One region of the Pseudoclavibacter sp. RFBJ3 genome, then DNA from elsewhere that is predicted to be linked to it. Evidence: riboswitches for the same ligand, from Rfam matches in the RefSeq annotation. Region 1 holds a riboswitch; the other holds the start of a gene.
What was found. Region 1 has a riboswitch for FMN ahead of ribD (bifunctional diaminohydroxyphosphoribosylaminopyrimidine deaminase/5-amino-6-(5-phosphoribosylamino)uracil reductase RibD). Riboswitches for the same ligand answer to the same signal wherever they lie in the genome.
Positions count from the first base shown of each region.

Region 2: another riboswitch for FMN. It lies ahead of C5E07_RS00495 (ABC transporter permease); the one in region 1 lies ahead of ribD (bifunctional diaminohydroxyphosphoribosylaminopyrimidine deaminase/5-amino-6-(5-phosphoribosylamino)uracil reductase RibD).

Region 1 is NZ_PSXZ01000013.1:241,978-249,519, forward strand. It holds gene C5E07_RS13290 (family 43 glycosylhydrolase) at 1-958, opposite strand, end outside; gene C5E07_RS13295 (riboflavin synthase) at 1,129-1,767, opposite strand; gene ribH (6,7-dimethyl-8-ribityllumazine synthase) at 1,770-2,279, opposite strand; gene ribB (3,4-dihydroxy-2-butanone-4-phosphate synthase) at 2,276-2,971, opposite strand; gene ribD (bifunctional diaminohydroxyphosphoribosylaminopyrimidine deaminase/5-amino-6-(5-phosphoribosylamino)uracil reductase RibD) at 2,968-4,074, opposite strand; FMN riboswitch at 4,181-4,305, opposite strand; gene C5E07_RS13315 (PIG-L deacetylase family protein) at 4,391-5,170, opposite strand; gene C5E07_RS13320 (glycosyltransferase) at 5,163-6,425, opposite strand; gene C5E07_RS13325 (MFS transporter) at 6,520-7,542, opposite strand, start outside.
Region 2 is NZ_PSXZ01000001.1:96,075-103,616, forward strand. It holds gene C5E07_RS00470 (alpha/beta fold hydrolase) at 34-870, shown strand; gene C5E07_RS00475 (hypothetical protein) at 1,184-1,402, shown strand; gene pyrE (orotate phosphoribosyltransferase) at 1,434-1,997, shown strand; gene C5E07_RS00485 (septum formation family protein) at 2,007-2,597, shown strand; gene C5E07_RS00490 (SRPBCC family protein) at 2,621-3,049, shown strand; FMN riboswitch at 3,240-3,366, shown strand; gene C5E07_RS00495 (ABC transporter permease) at 3,469-4,278, shown strand; gene C5E07_RS00500 (ABC transporter substrate-binding protein) at 4,314-5,372, shown strand; gene C5E07_RS00505 (NAD(P)-dependent oxidoreductase) at 5,583-6,425, opposite strand; gene C5E07_RS00510 (PLP-dependent aminotransferase family protein) at 6,515-7,542, shown strand, end outside.

The sequences.
Region 1 (7,542 bases):
TGATGCCCCCTGAACCGGCAAGCGTGTCGAACGTCTCTCGGAGCTCGGCCGCCGGATGGAACGCGAGTGTCCCATCGGACGCTTGTTCCGCTTCGAGCACGGACAGGGTGCCCGCCCACTGCCAGGGGCCGTCGTCGCGTGACCCCTCCCGCGTTGCGATCCAACCGAAGAAGAAGCGTCGGCCTTCTCGTTCTGCAGATTTCGCCGCGTAGTAGGCCCGCCCGTCAAGGGTGTCATGTTCCGGGACCTGCCAGGGACCTTCGAGGCTGCGCGACATCCGGTAGCGGGTGGCGAAAGCATCGCTGAACTCCGAGTACACGAGGTACCACCAGTCGCCCCACTGAAACACCTCTGGGCACTCGTGCGCGACGTACTGCCGCGGGTCCCAGAACGGCGCAGCAGCATGCCAAGTCGTGAGGTCCTTCGAGGTGCACTGCGCGATGACACCGCGGCGTCGATCGGGACCGTGCTCGTGGCGAGCAGTGATGAGCATCCGCCAGAGCTGCTGATCGGCATCCCACAACACGAACGGATCGCGCCAGTCACCGGTTTCGTAGCCGGGTGTAGCGCCGAATGTGTGTGCGGGGTGACGCTCCCAGGTGCGCATACCGTCCGAGCTTGTTGCGTGCATGACCACCTGAAGCGCCCGACCATCCTGGCCGGTGATGGCTGGGTTCTGCCCCGTGTAGAACAGGTGGTGGTGGCCGTTCTGGTCGAGCACGACGCTGCCCGTGTAGACGTTGAAGTCGGCGGCCTCTGGACCACCCGATGCGAGCGCGACCCGGGTCTCGGAGAAGTCGACGACGTTGTCCGACTCGATGCGGTGCCAGGGCATGCCAGCCTTCGGGGCTTCACGGGTCTCGTGGAGGTAGAAGAGGTGGAAGCGTCCACCTTCCTGCCACGGGATCACGTCGCCTACCCAAGCTCCGTCTGGCTTGTAGAACCCTCGTTGGTCCATGTCACCTCATTGTTCGTGGTTAATCGGTTACGCAGACTATAACCACACGTCGCGGCCTTGATCAAGCGGTTAATCAAGATCGAGGTGGTCCGCTGAGATTCGCTGAGCTGCATGGTGCCGGTTTCCCGCCGAGCAGACGGAGCGAAGAGCTCGCCCCGCCTGCCCCTCGCTCACGCCTGGTGACTCGCGAGCCGCGCCACGTGGCGTGCGAGGATGTCGGTCTCGACGTTCACCCGGTCCCCGACGCCAAGGTCGCCGAGGGTCGTCGCGGCGAGCGTCTCGGGGATGAGCGACACCTCGAACCAGGGCGAGCCATCTGCGCCGGCTCGCCCGACGCCGTTGACGGCACTGACCGCGCTGACCGCGCTGACCGTCAGCGAGACACCCGACACAGCGACCGATCCCTTGTCGACGAGCAGCCTCGCGTGCGCTGGGTCGATGGCGAAGCGGATGCGCCGCCACGCGTCGAAGCGCTCCACCTCCAGCACCTCGCTGGTCGTGTCGATGTGCCCCTGCACGATGTGGCCACCGAGGCGATCCCCGAGGCGCATGGCGCGTTCGAGGTTCACCGGATCGCCCTCGGCCCGGTCGCCGAGCGCGGAGGCGCGCAGCGTCTCCCCCATGACGTCCGCGGTGAAGCCGTCGTCGAGCAGCTCGGCGACGGTGAGGCAGACGCCGTCCACCGAGATGGAGTCGCCGATCCTCGCGTCGCTGACGCTGAGCGGGGCGCGCAGCGTGAGGCGCGCGTCCGTGTCATGCCGTTCGATGCTCGAGATCCGACCGAGCTCTTCGATGATGCCCGTGAACACGGTCAGCCCCGTCCGCTCGTGGGCAGGCTTGCCGGCTGGCTCGCGGGCCATTCCCGGAGCGCGCTCGCGGTGGCGATGGCGGCGAGTGCCGCATCCGCCCCCTTGTCCTCGAAGCTCCCCGGCAGGCCGATGCGGGCCTGCACCTGGGCTTCGTCGTCGCACGTGAGCACCCCGAAGCCGACCGGGATGCCCGTGCGCACGGCCACGTCGGTGAGGCCGTTGGTCGCGGCCGTGCACACGTAGTCGAAGTGCGGGGTGCCGCCACGGATGACCACGCCGAGCGCGACGATCGCGTCCGGCCTGCTCATGGCGATGCGGCTCGCCGCGACGGGCAGCTCGAACGAGCCGGGAACCCGCACGACCTGGACGTCGGTGACGCCGGCATCGGCGAGTGCGCGCTGGGCGCCGTCGAGCAGCGCGTCCATCGCCGTCTCGTGCCACTCGGCCGCGACGACGACGACTCGCATGCCGCGCCCGTCTGCCTGCACTGTCGGTGCTCCGTGTCCGCTCATCGTCGCGCTCCTCTCACGTGCGCCTGGGCGGCGCGCTGCTGGCTGTGGTCCTGCGGTTCTTCCTGCGTGGGCACTGCGGGGAAGCCTGGGTGCTCCCTGCGGTGGCGCACGAGGTCGTCGACGTGCAGCAGCACCAGGTCGGTGGCTGCCGCGAGCTCGAGCGCCTCGCCGAACGACAGCATCTCGCCGTCGTCCCGCACGAGCTCGGCGATGACGCCCACCTCGCCGGTTCCAGCGAGGCGCACGAGGTCGACGGCCGCCTCGGTGTGCCCCGGGCGCTCGAGCACTCCGCCATCCACGGCGCGCAGCGGCAGCACGTGGCCCGGCCGGATGAGATCGCTCGCGCGCGCATCCGCTGCGGCGAGGGCGCGGACGGTCGTTGCCCGGTCGGTTGCCGAGATGCCCGTCGTCACTCCCTCGGCCGCGTCGACCGTGACCGTGTAGGCGGTGCCGCGCGCGTCCTCGCTGCGCTCCACCATGATGGGCAGGCTGAGCCGGTCGGCGAGCGCCGCCGGGAGGGGCGCGCAGAGGAGCCCGGAGGAATGGCGGATGATCCAGCCCATCCACTCGGGGGTGGCGGTGTTCGCCGCGAGGATCGCGTCGACCTCGTTCTCGCGTGAAGAGGCGTCGGCGACGAGCACGGGGCGTCCCGCGCGCAGTGCCTCGAGGGCCCGGAGCAGTTCAGCGTTCATGCTGCGACTCCCACGGGTGCAGCGCCGGGGACGTGAACGGCGGGTGATTCGGGGCCCCGGACGAGCCGGATGAGCGTGTCGACGCCCAGCGGATGCACGGAGTCGGTGGTCCACCTGTTCGCGTCCCGCAGGCTCCCGATGTCGAGCGACGCGACGGAGCTCGCCCCATCGCCCAGCAGGATGGGCGCGACGTAGGCGTCGATCTCGTCGACGAGTCCGGCGCGGAGGAAGGCCGCCGCGATGGTCGGGCCGCCTTCGACGATGACGTGGCGGACGCCCCTCGCGTGCAGGACCTCCAGGGCGTCGACCGGGTCGTGCGTCCGGAGGTGCACGAACAGCGCCGGCTCCGCGCGCACGGCGGCGCCCTCCTCGACCTCGCGCAGCCCCATCACGACGCGCAGGGGCTGCGACGCGTCAGTCGCGGCGATTCCCCGCACCGACAGCGATGGGTCGTCGGCGCGCTGCGTTCCGGTGCCGACGAGGATCGCGCAGGCCTCGGCCCGCCGACCGTGCGCGTGCGCCCTGGCGGCCTCGGAGGTGATCCACTGGCTCGACCCGTCGGCGGCGGCGACCCTCCCGTCGAGCGTGGATGCGAGCTTGAGCGTCACGAACGGCCGCCGCTCGGTGACATTGACGAGCCAGACCCGCAGGAGTGACTCGGCCTCGACCTGCCGGGTGCCCATCGACACGCTCACCCCGTGCGCGCGAAGGCGCGCCGCTCCCCCGGATGCGATCGGGTTCGGGTCCGCGACCGCGTAGACGACCTCCGCGACACCTGCGTGCAGGAGGGCGTCGGCGCACGACGGCGTCCTGCCGCTGTGGGCGCAGGGCTCGAGGGTCACGACGGCGGTCGCACCCCGCACGTCCGCCCCGGCTGCGCGCGCGGCGTCGAGCGCGGCGGCCTCCGCGTGCGGCGTGCCCGCTCCGCGGTGGTGGCCGCTTCCCAGGATGCGGCGCGGGCCGCCCGCGCCGGAGGGCGGCGCGAGCAGGACGCACCCGACCTGTGGGTTCGGATCTCGGGCTGGCCCTCGGGCCGCCAGGGAGAGCGCCAATTGCATGGCGGCGTCGACAGTGTCGACGCGTGTGGGTTCTTGGATCGGCATGGCCGGACCTCCGCGTTTCGCGTACCACGGGGCCATGTCCCGGTGCCGGCGCAGCCGGAGAGTCCGGCAGCCGACGCCTCGGAGGCCCTCGCCGAGACGAGCGCCTCCCATGCACCTACCATCCGGACTTTAACCGTCGGTCCCGGAATTCCACCAGGTCAACCGCTCGCGGACGAGCGGGTCGCGGACTCTCACCGCCGGTTCGGACTTTCACCGACCCCGGAGCATGTTGCACGGCGAGCATAAGCCCGCAAGCTTGGCGTGTGACGTCGTGGGACAGCTCGCACCCAGGTGGGTGCCCGCGCGGACGGCCGCGCTACGCCACCACTTCGCGCAGACCGATCGCGAGGTGCACGTCCTGCCGCTGCCCGCCCGAGTGCACGAGCGACGCGCCGTCGTCGTCGACCGTGAGCTGGGTGCGGTGGCTGCGGAGGGCGGCGACGACCGCGGCCCGGTGCTGTTCGAGGTCGAACCACTCGAGGTCGCCGATCTCGGCCGCGAGGGCACGCTCGCTCTGCTCGACGAGCTCCGCGAATCGCACACCGGCTGCCCGCGATGCCGCGAGGCTCGCTTCCCGCGCCCGAACATGGTCGGGGTGCCCGTACCCGCCGGTCGCGTCGTAGCTGATGACGAGGTCCGGCCCGTCATGGGCGATCGCGGCGGCGAGATCAGCGGTGACCTCCTCGAGCGGGGCGACGCTCAGCGACCGCAGGTCGGTCTCGTCGGCGGGGCCAGCGAGGCCCGGCCGCAGCCAGCGCATCCCCGAATCACGGTAGTCGCGGGGTGCGAGGCCCTCGGCGCGTGCGGGGGCGGTGCCGAGCCAGCGGTGCTCGTCGATGCCGAGGGCGTCGAGCGAGCCGCGCAGCTCCCGCTCCCGCACGGCCGCGAGCTCCCCGACGGAGGTGGCATCTGGCAGCGCGCCGTCGACGATCTCGCCGAGCTCGCCGCGCGTGCACGTCACGAGCGTGACTCGTGCGCCACGTTCGTGGAGCTCGCGGAGCAGGGCGCCGCCGGCAAGCACCTCGTCGTCGGGATGCGCGTGCACGACCAGCGCGTGGCGCACCGAGTCGAGCAGGCTGTGGCCGCCCTCAGGCACGCGCGGAACCCGGCCGGGCCTGTGCGACGAGGTCGCGGAACACCGAGAGGAGGCCTTCCGCGCTGAGGTCCCACGAGTGGGTGAGCGCGTGCTCGCGTGCGGCGCGGCTCATGCGCTCGGCGACCTCGGGCTGCCGGAGGATGCCCGCGATGGCGGCCGCCCAGTCGGCGGGGTCGCGCGTCTCGAGCAGGATGCCGGTGACGCCGTCGACGACAGCCTCGCGGAGTCCGCCGGCTGCGGAGGCGACGACGGGCACGCCGGATGCCGCGGCCTCGAGCGCGACGAGACCGTACGTCTCGGAGTGGGAGGGGATCAGCACGAGGTCCACGAAGCGCAGCTGGGCTGCGAGCGCGTGCCGGCTGAGCGAGCCGATGTACTGCACATGGTCGGCGAGCCCGTGCTGCTCGACGGCGTCATGCAGGCGAGCCTCGTATTCGCGGCCGTCGGCATCCGGCGGTGCGGCGCCCACGAGCACGTAGTCGGGGCGGACGTCGGCGTCGACCTCGGCGATCGCGTCGAGGGCCAGGTCGAAGCCCTTGAGCGGATGCAGGCGCCCGGCAGACAGGGCACGCCTGGGTCGCTGCTCGTGCGCAGCCGGCTCGGCCCGCGCATCCCACGCGGGGAGGAAGAGGTCGGCGTCGACGCCAGGCGGCACGATGTGCGTGATCGCGGGGTCGCCGCCGAGCCTCGAGAGGACGGTGTCGCGTTCGGCCCTGCTGACGACGACGATCGCGTCGACGGACTTCGCGAGCATCGCCTCGCCGGCGAGCCGTCCAGGCGATTCGGCGCGTTCCCCGTCGGCGAGCGGCGTGGAGCTGTCTGCGGCGATGGAGTGGAAGCTCTGCGCGATCGGGATCCCGAGCTCGCGGGCGACGGGCAGGGCGGCGACGCCGGAGAACCAGTGCTGGGCGTGCAGCACGTCGACGGGCAGTTCTCCGAGGAGCGCGGCGAGGGCATCCTGGAATTCGCGGATGACGTGCTCGTGCTCCCCCTTCGCGATGAGGCGGGCCGGCCCGGCGTCAAGGTTGTGGAGGCGCAGGTTCTCACCGAGCTGCACGGTGGGTGCGGAGTCTGGGTCGCTGCGTCGCGTGATGAGCTCGACCTGGTGGCCGCGGGCGGCGAGCGCCTCGGCCTGGGCGAGCACGACGACGTTCATGCCACCTGCATCCTTGGTGCCCGGCTCGTCGAGCGGGGAGGTGTGGAGCACGACAAACGCGATACGAAGTGGGCGCTCATCGGAGAGGACGTCAGGCATGCCTCCGACCGTAGGCCCCGCGGCCCCACTTTTCCATTCGGGATGCCCTCGGTTACGCACCGGGGTGGCGTCCGGCCGTTCCGATGGGCCGCCGTCATCCGTCAGCCCGTCGCCGAGATCGGCGGTCGTGCAGGGCCAACGGTGCGCAGATGAGGATCAGCGTGCCGATTGCGGAGATCGCGAGGGCGGGGCCCGGGCCGACGCGGTCGGTGAGCGCCCCGAATGCTGCTGCGCCGAGCGCTGCGCCGAGGTTGACGGCGGTGTTGATCCAGCTGCTCGCCTCGGTTCGCGCTCGCGGGTCGGTGCGAGCGTCCGCGGCGAGGTAGCCGACGATGAGGGTCGGCGCCAGGAAGAGGCCGCTGAGGGCGAAGCCGACGATCGCGACGCCGACGCCCCCGAGGAGCCCGGTCGCAGTGATGATCGCAAGAAGGGCCAGGGTGAGCGCGAGCAGCTGACGCTCCGGCCTCGCGCGGAGGTCCCATCGGCCGTAGAGCAAGCCGCCGATCGCGCTGGCGCCCGCGAACACCGCGAGCAGCGCACCTGCCAGCACCGTGCTGGATGCGGCGGCGGCCACTGCGGGGGCTGCGACTTCGACGCAGCCGAGCATCACTCCCGGGGCCGTCATCGCCAGCACGATGGGCAGGAAGCCCTTGGAGCGCATTGGGCCAAGCGCCGGCCGGGCGCCGGGGACCTCCACCTGACGTGAGCCGCGCTGCGCTCGTGACCGTGGGCTCGTCACGAAGAGTGCCGTCCCGAGGGCGACGCAGCCTGCCGAGACGAAGAGCGACGAGAGCGGATCCGCGACGACGGCGAGGACGGCAGCCGCCAAGGGGCCGACGGCGAACGTCGCCTCCTCTGCGACGGCGTCGAGACTGAATCCGCGAGTGCGCTGGGGGCCAGCCGGGAGCGCTGCGGCCCAGAGCACGCGCATGACCGCGCCGAATGGCGGGGCGCTCACCCCCGCGAGCGCGCTGAGGAGCAGGAGTGTCGGCAGGCCTGCGCTCGACAACACCCCGAAGGCGAGCAGGGACGCGGCGTGGACGAGCCCGAGGGACGTCACCACGAGACGCTGTCCGTGTCGATCGATGAGTCGCGCACGCCATGGTGTCGCGACGAC
Region 2 (7,542 bases), on a different contig from region 1:
GCGTCGCAAGTCGCGGCGCGGGAAGGCACCGCAATGACTGAGATCACCGCACACCACGGCCTGCTCGCGGAAACGAAGCTCCACGTCGACGACACGGGCGGAACCGGTCGCCCCGTTGTCCTCATCCACGGCTGGCCGCTCTCGGGCGAAGCCTGGAACCACCAGGTGCCGGCCTTCGAAGCCGCCGGCCACCGCGTCGTGACCTACGACCGCCGCGGCTTCGGCCGCAGCGACAAGCCCCTCACGGGGTACAGCTACGACAGCTTCGCCGACGACCTGCAGTCGGTGCTCGAGGCCCTCGACCTGCGCGAGGTCACCCTCGTCGGCTTCTCCATGGGCGGCGGCGAAGTGGCCCGCTACCTCGCGAAGTTCGGCGACGAGCGCGTGCACAGCGTCGTCTTCGCATCCGCTGTCCCGCCGTACCTGCTGAAGACCGCCGGCAACCCGGACGGCCCCCTCGAGGCTGGAGAGGCCGCGAAGATGACGGCCGCGCTCACCGCCAACCAGGAGTCGTTCTACGACGGCTTCATCACCACGTTCTACTCGGTCGACGACAAGCTCGTCGTCTCCGAGCAGGAGCGCCAGGCGGCCATCGAGCTGACCAAGCAGGCGTTCAAGCCCGCCGCTTTGCAGGCCATGGCGGCGTTCGCGAGCACCGACTTCCGCGACGACCTGCAGGCCGTGAAGGTGCCGACGCTCGTCATCCACGGTGACAGCGACGCGACCGTGCCCTTCGAGGGGTCCGGAGCTCGCACGAACGAGGCCGTCGCCGGCTCCGAGCTGTACGTCGTGGCGGATGCGCCCCACGGCGTCAACGTGAGTCACGTCGACGAGTGGAACCGGGTCGTGCTGGAGTTCCTCAGCCGCTGATTCCGCGAGGAGGGTGACAACTCCGCTGGACGCCGGGACCCGGCCACCGTCGTTTCGGTGGCCGGGTCTCGGCGTCTCGGCGATCTCACAGCGTGCGCGCGCTCGGCGGCCTTGGAGGCGCTGGGATCGCCGCCGTCGCAGGATCCGCAGAGTTCACTGGGAGTCGCGGAGACGGGCGAGTCCAGGCCATCGACGGCCCTGGGCGCTTGACAGCGGGCCGAGGGGCTTGATGGGCTGGCGGCAGCTCGACGCGCAGGACCGGAAGCATCCCGAGACAACGAAGGCCAGCGAGGCGCTGGCCGGAGGAGGCGTGATGAAGACGAACACCGTGACGAAGACCAGCGAACTCGACCCGACCACGTCGTCCGGGGCAGGCGACCATCGGCCCGCGTCCTCCGGTGGCGGCGGCATGACCGCGAGCCGCGACGAACACGGGCTGCCGACGGGCGCCGCCCTGCGGGAGTGGCGTCGCGCGCATCCGCGGGCCACGATCGCCGACGCCATCGCAGCGGACTCGCTCTCAGCGCGCTGACCGGCCCCTCGGGCGATTAGGCTTGAGGACCGTGACGACAGACCGCGACGCCCTCATCGAACTCATCCGCGACGAAGCCGTGTTCCACGGCGACTTCACCCTCACGAGCGGGAAGAAGGCGACGTACTACATCGACCTCCGCAAGCTGAGCCTCGACCACCGCGCCTCGCCGCTCATCGGCCGCGTGCTGCTCGAGGTCATCGAGGAGTTCGAGACCCTCACGGGCGCGCCGGTGGATGCAGTCGGCGGCCTCACGATGGGTGCAGACCCGCTCGCGAGCGCCGTCATGCACCAGGGGCTCGCGCAGGGCAAGATCGTCGACGCGTTCGTCGTGCGCAAGGAGCCGAAGGACCACGGCCGCGGCCGCCAGGTGGAAGGGCCGGACCTGGAAGGCAAGCGGGTCGTCGTGCTCGAGGACACGTCCACCACGGGCGGCTCGCCGCTCAAGGCCATCGAAGCCCTCGAGAAGGTCGGCGCGAAGGTCGTCGGCGTCGCCGTCATCGTCGACCGCGCCACGGAAGCGCAGGGCGTCATCGAAGCCGCGGGCTACCCGTATCGCGCCGCAATCGGCCTCGAAGACCTGGGCCTCGCCTAGGCACTCCCCATGGCAGCGACCCCCACGCCTGAAGCGCGCGAGCAGCCTCAAGCACGCGAGCAGCAGGTGGAGCGCGCCGCGAAGCGCCGCAACCGCGGCGTCCTCGCAGCGCTGATCGGGGTCCTCCTCCTCGGTGGGGCCGCGCTCGGAGTCTGGCTCCAGCCGTTCGGCGACGGGCAGGTCCCGCCAGAGGAGACGGCCGGGCCCGCGCTCACCGAGGTGCCACTCGCGGGCGCCGACGCGTCGATGCTCGAGCCGGGCCAGTGCATCCGCGACTACACCTCGCCCTGGGAGCCCAGGTTCGATGTCGTCGACTGCGACGCCGAGCACTCGGGGCAGCTGCTCGCCGACGTCGAGGCGACGACGCTGTCCGCAGACGCCGAGTACCCGGGTGAGGAAGCGCTCAGGGACCGCGCCCAGATCACGTGCCAGGCGAGCGACGTCCTCGACACCGCCGCGGCCGCGGCCGTGCCCGGGCTCGTCATCGAGGCCAGCTACCCCCTGAACCAGGCGGACTGGGACGCGGGGCTGCGCGGCTACCGCTGCTTCGCCTCCACGCCGGGGGCGTCCACGACCGGCTCGCTCGCGGCGAACCGGTAGCGTGCGACGGCTACGCTCATCGCATGACCTTCGTGAGTGAATCCATCGACATCGATGTGCCCGTCGACGTGCTCTTCAACCTCTACGCCGAGCCGGAGTCGCTCCCGAGCGTCCTCAGCATCGTGAAGCACGTCGAGGTGCTCGGCCCTGACCTCATCAGGTGGGACGTCGAGCTCGTCGGGCAGCGACGCTCGATCGACGCGAAGGTCGTCGTCAACGAGCCGGGCAAGCGCCTTCGCTGGGAATCGGTCGAGGGCCGTGCGTCCTTCGCCGCCGAGGTGCGCACCGAGGCGATCACCCCGGCCAGCACCCGCGTGACGGTGGATGCGGAGTTCGACGCCGGCGGCATCGCCGAGCGCCTCGGCCTCGCGAAGCCCATCGCAGCAGCCGCGATCGCCAGCGAGCTCCGCAGCGCGAAGAAGACCGCGGAGGCGCAGGCCGCCGCCGGATAGCCGTGTCTCGAGATGGCTTTCGCGCCTCGGGATGTGTTGCAAGCCATCCGCGTGCGTGCAGACCATCCCGAGAGAACGGTGACAAGGGCGACGGCGCTGCTGTCCAGGCATTCCCTGGAGCTGTTCGCTCGTCGCGGAGCGTCACGATGTCGCGCATCACGGGGGCGTGTCGTATTCTGGCGACAGAGTCCACGTGCTCCGGGGTCGGTGTAATTCCGAGCCGGCGGTTATAGTCCGCGACCTGCTCCCGCAAGGGAGTGGCTGATCTGGTGAAATTCCGGAACCGACGGTGAAAGTCCGGAAGGGAGGCGCACGTGACGGCACGCCTCGGCGTACCGTCAGCTCGTGGAATCCGCCGACCAGTTCGGCGACCTCCACGCGCCTCGTCATCCCCGGAGCTTTCCACGAAAGCCGGGTAGATGAACACGACGTCAGCACGCTTCCTCGCACCGATCACGGTGGCGATCGGTGTGCTCGCCGTGTGGTGGCTCGTCACAGCGGCGGGGCTCATCTCGCCGCAGTTCCTCCCTGCTCCCGGCCAGCTCGCCGAGCGCTTCTGGCTCGACGTGACGAAGGGCCCGATGCTGGGCCACGCCTGGGTGACGCTCTCGGCGGCCCTGCTCGGCAGTCTCCTCGCGATCCTCGTGGCCGTGCCGCTCGGCTACCTCATCGCGCGCCTCCCGTGGGTCGATGTCGCGATCACCCCGTACGTCGCCGCGTCGCAGGCCGTCCCGGCCATCGCCCTCGCACCCCTGCTCGTGCTGTGGATCGGCTACGGCCTCGCCCCGACGGTCGTGCTCTGCGCGATCATGTCCTTCTTCCCGATGATCGTCACGACCGTGCTCGGCGTGCGGCAGCTCCCGCAGGACGTCATCGAGGCGGGGCGCATCGACGGCGCCAACTGGTACCAGCTGCTGTGGTGGGTCGAGGGGCCGCTCGCCCTGCCGAGCGTGCTCGCCGGCATCCGCGCCGGTGTGACGCTGTCCATCACGGGTGCCGTCGTCGGCGAGTTCACGATGGGCGGGCGGGGGCTCGGCATGCTCCTCACCCTCAACCGCGACGCCAACGACATCCCCGGCATCTTCTCCACGCTGCTCATGCTCGTGCTCCTCGCCGTCGCCCTGTACATCCTCATGCGGCTGTTCCAGAACGCCGTGACCTGGAACGACGACGAACCCAAGTCGAGGCGGCGCGCCCGCGTGCTCGCCGACGAACCGCTCCCCGCCTGACCTCCCACCGCACCTCTCTCGATCTGGAGACGCCCATGAACACTCGTCCAACCACCGCGGGCTTCCGCTCGCGGGCCGTGCGCTCCGTCATCGCGGCCGGCGCCGTGGCAGCCGTGGCCGTGCTCGCCGGATGCTCCCCCTCGGCAGGTGGCGACGGCGCGGAGGCGCCCGCCGCGGCCGCGGGCGACGTGACCATCGGCCTCACCTACACCCCGAACATCCAGTTCGTGCCGTTCTACGTGGCCGAGGCGAAGGGCTACTTCGACGACAAGGGCGTCAACGTGGAGCTGCGTCACCACGGCGAGGGCGAGGACCTGTTCGGTGCGCTCGCGAACGGCACGGAGGACTTCGTGTACGCGGGCGGCGACGAGATCACGCAGGCGCGGGCGGCCGACATCCCCGTCACCTCGGTGGCGACGCTCTACAACACGTACCCGGCGACGCTCATCGTGCCGGAGGACTCCGACATCACGACGGCCGAGGATGCGCGCGGCACGACCATCGGCACGCCCGGCCCCTACGGGCAGACGTACTTCGCGCTGCTGTCGCTGCTGCAGAGCAACGGGCTGACGGCGGACGACGTGAAGATCGAGTACATCGGCTACACGCAGCAGGCGGCGCTCACGACGGGCGCGGTTGATGGGGTCATGGGCTACATCAACAACGACGCCGTGCAGTTCGAGAAGGCGGGCTTCCCGGTTCGCACGATCGAGATCGCGCCGGCGGATGCGCCGACCCTCGTCGGCCCGTCCCTGGGGGTCGCCGACTCGATCATCGAGGGCGACGATGCGTCGGTCACCCCCGTGCTCGAGGCCCTCGCCCTGGCCACGCAGGACGTGATCGACAACCCGGAGGAGTCGATCGACATCGCCGCCGAGTACATCCCGACCCTCTACACGGATGAGGCGAAGAGCGACGCGCTCGCGACGCTCGAGGCGACCATCCCGTTCCTGTCCGCGCAGGAGGGGCAGCCGCTCTTCACGAACGACGCCGACGTGTGGGCCACGATGGCGACGTTCATGAGCGATCAGGACCTGCTCGAGAAGCCGCTGGACGGCGACGCGTTCACGAACGCGTACGTGCCAAAGGGCTAGACGTCTGAGACCAGGACGTTGTTGACGCGGCGCCGGCAATAACGCCCAGTTCAGTGCTGCGACGAGGACGGCGGCGTTGGAGACGACGAATACCAGTCGTGGCCAGTGGCCAGTGAGTGGGGCGGACGAAGTTGAGGACCAGGCTGACGGGCAGGACTCCCGTGTAGGTGATGACGGCCTGTCGCCAGGTTCTGGGCCGGAATGCTGGCCTCACAGAGTGCTGAAACCTTCGCGCCAGCTTGGGTGCTGCAGAACGAGACCGGTGTCATGGGCGCGCGCGTTCGAGACGGGGCGACCGATATTGCCGGAGTCCGGGGTATTCGGCTCGGGTGCGCCGACTGCGGCCGCGAAGAGTGGTGCCCACTCGTACCCGGCCGCGGGCTCGTCGTCGACGATGTTCCAGATCCCGCTCGGCCACCCCAGCGCGAGGAGGGCCGCGTGGGCAGCATCGGCGGTGTGGATGAAGGACGCCACTGTCTCGGTGGTCTGCAAGCGACCGGCTCGTGCGTCCTGTCCGTAGCGTCCGTCGCGGGAGTACCAGGTGTCTGGTCCATAGAGCTGACCAAACCGCAACACAACATGCTCCGGGATCTCGCTGACGGCAGACTCGAGCGCCCTCACCGCGGAGATCGTCGTACGCCTGGGTTCGGCGGGGTCGGGATCGAGCGGCTCGGCCTCTCCGGCGAGTTCGGCTCCAGAGGAGTAGACCCAGGAGATGCTCTCTGCGATCATCCGAGACGTACCAGCCTGCCGGGCTGCGTCGACGAGATTGCGGGTGCCCACGATGCGCAAGCGCGCGTTGCTTGCAGAGCTTCCCGTGCCGAGATCCGTCAGGAGATGCACGATCACCTCTGGTCTTGCCTGGCCCACCGCCTGCAACACGGCGTCTCTGTCGAGCGCATCAACGACGATCGGGGCCGCGCCGAGCCGGCTCAAGAGGGCCGCCCTGACCTCGGAGCGGGTTGTGGCTGCCACCTCATGCCCGGCCGCGTTGAGCAGCGGAATGAGTGCACGCCCGAGCACGCCGGAACCACCAGCAATGAAGATGCGCAACAGGAACCCCTCTCGTTAGGAACGCTCACGAGGCTAAACCAGCCCTGGACCATCTGAAAGTTCCAGATGACGAGCAGTATCTTGGTCCAATGGATGATCTCTTCCGTCTGGACAGGTCATTGCCGAAAGCGCGTGCGGTCGAGCACACCATCCGCAATGCGATCGCACGAGGTGCCCTCGCTCAAGGGGCCAGGTTGCCTGCCACGCGCGAGCTCGCTGTGGAGTTCGGCATCGCTCGCAACACCGTCGTGGCCGCGATCGACGACCTCGTCGCCGAAGGCGTCCTGGAAGCCCGGCCGCGGGCCGGGATTTTCGTCGCTCGCAACACCTCCCCGGCACACCGCACGGAGAAGACTGCCCCTGGGATGCGGTCTGGGTTTGATCTTCGGCCAGGGCAGCCCGAGCGCGGCTCCTTCCCGACCACACGATGGCTCACTGCCACCCGACGCGCCGCGTCAACCGCGGGGGCCTTAGAAACGGATGGAGCGGGCGTCTTGGAGTTGCGCAGCGAGCTCGCGGCCTATCTCAGTCGAGCCCGCGGGGTAGAGACCACTGCCGAGGCGATCGTGATCTGTGCTGGTTTCCGCACCGCCTGCACGCTTCTTGCCGCCGCACTCGCATCTCAGGGCGCGACAACGATCGAGATCGAAGACCCATCGCTGCCCGGGATCGACCGGCCCTGGCGCACGGCCGGGCTCACCGTGAACGATCTTCCCGTAGACAACGACGGTGCCGATGTCAGTCAGCTACGCAATGAGACCAACGCAGTCCTGCTGACCCCGGCGCATCAGTTCCCGCTCGGCGGCGCGCTCGCCCCCACCCGACGTCAACTCGTCGCTGATTGGGCCACAACAAACGACAGCTACATCATCGAGGACGACTACGACGGCGAATTCCGCTTCGATCGTCGCCCGATCGCGGCACTGCAACGATCCGTGCCCGAACACGTCGTCTACGCGGGTAGCGCCAGCAAGACCCTCGATCCCGGGCTTCGGCTCGGCTGGCTCGTCCTTCCGCACGATCTCGTACAGCCCGTCACTGAGGTCTCCGAGGCCCTCACTGGCGGCGCCCCGGTGATCAACCAGCTCGCTCTCGCGGACCTGATCCGCAGCGGGGA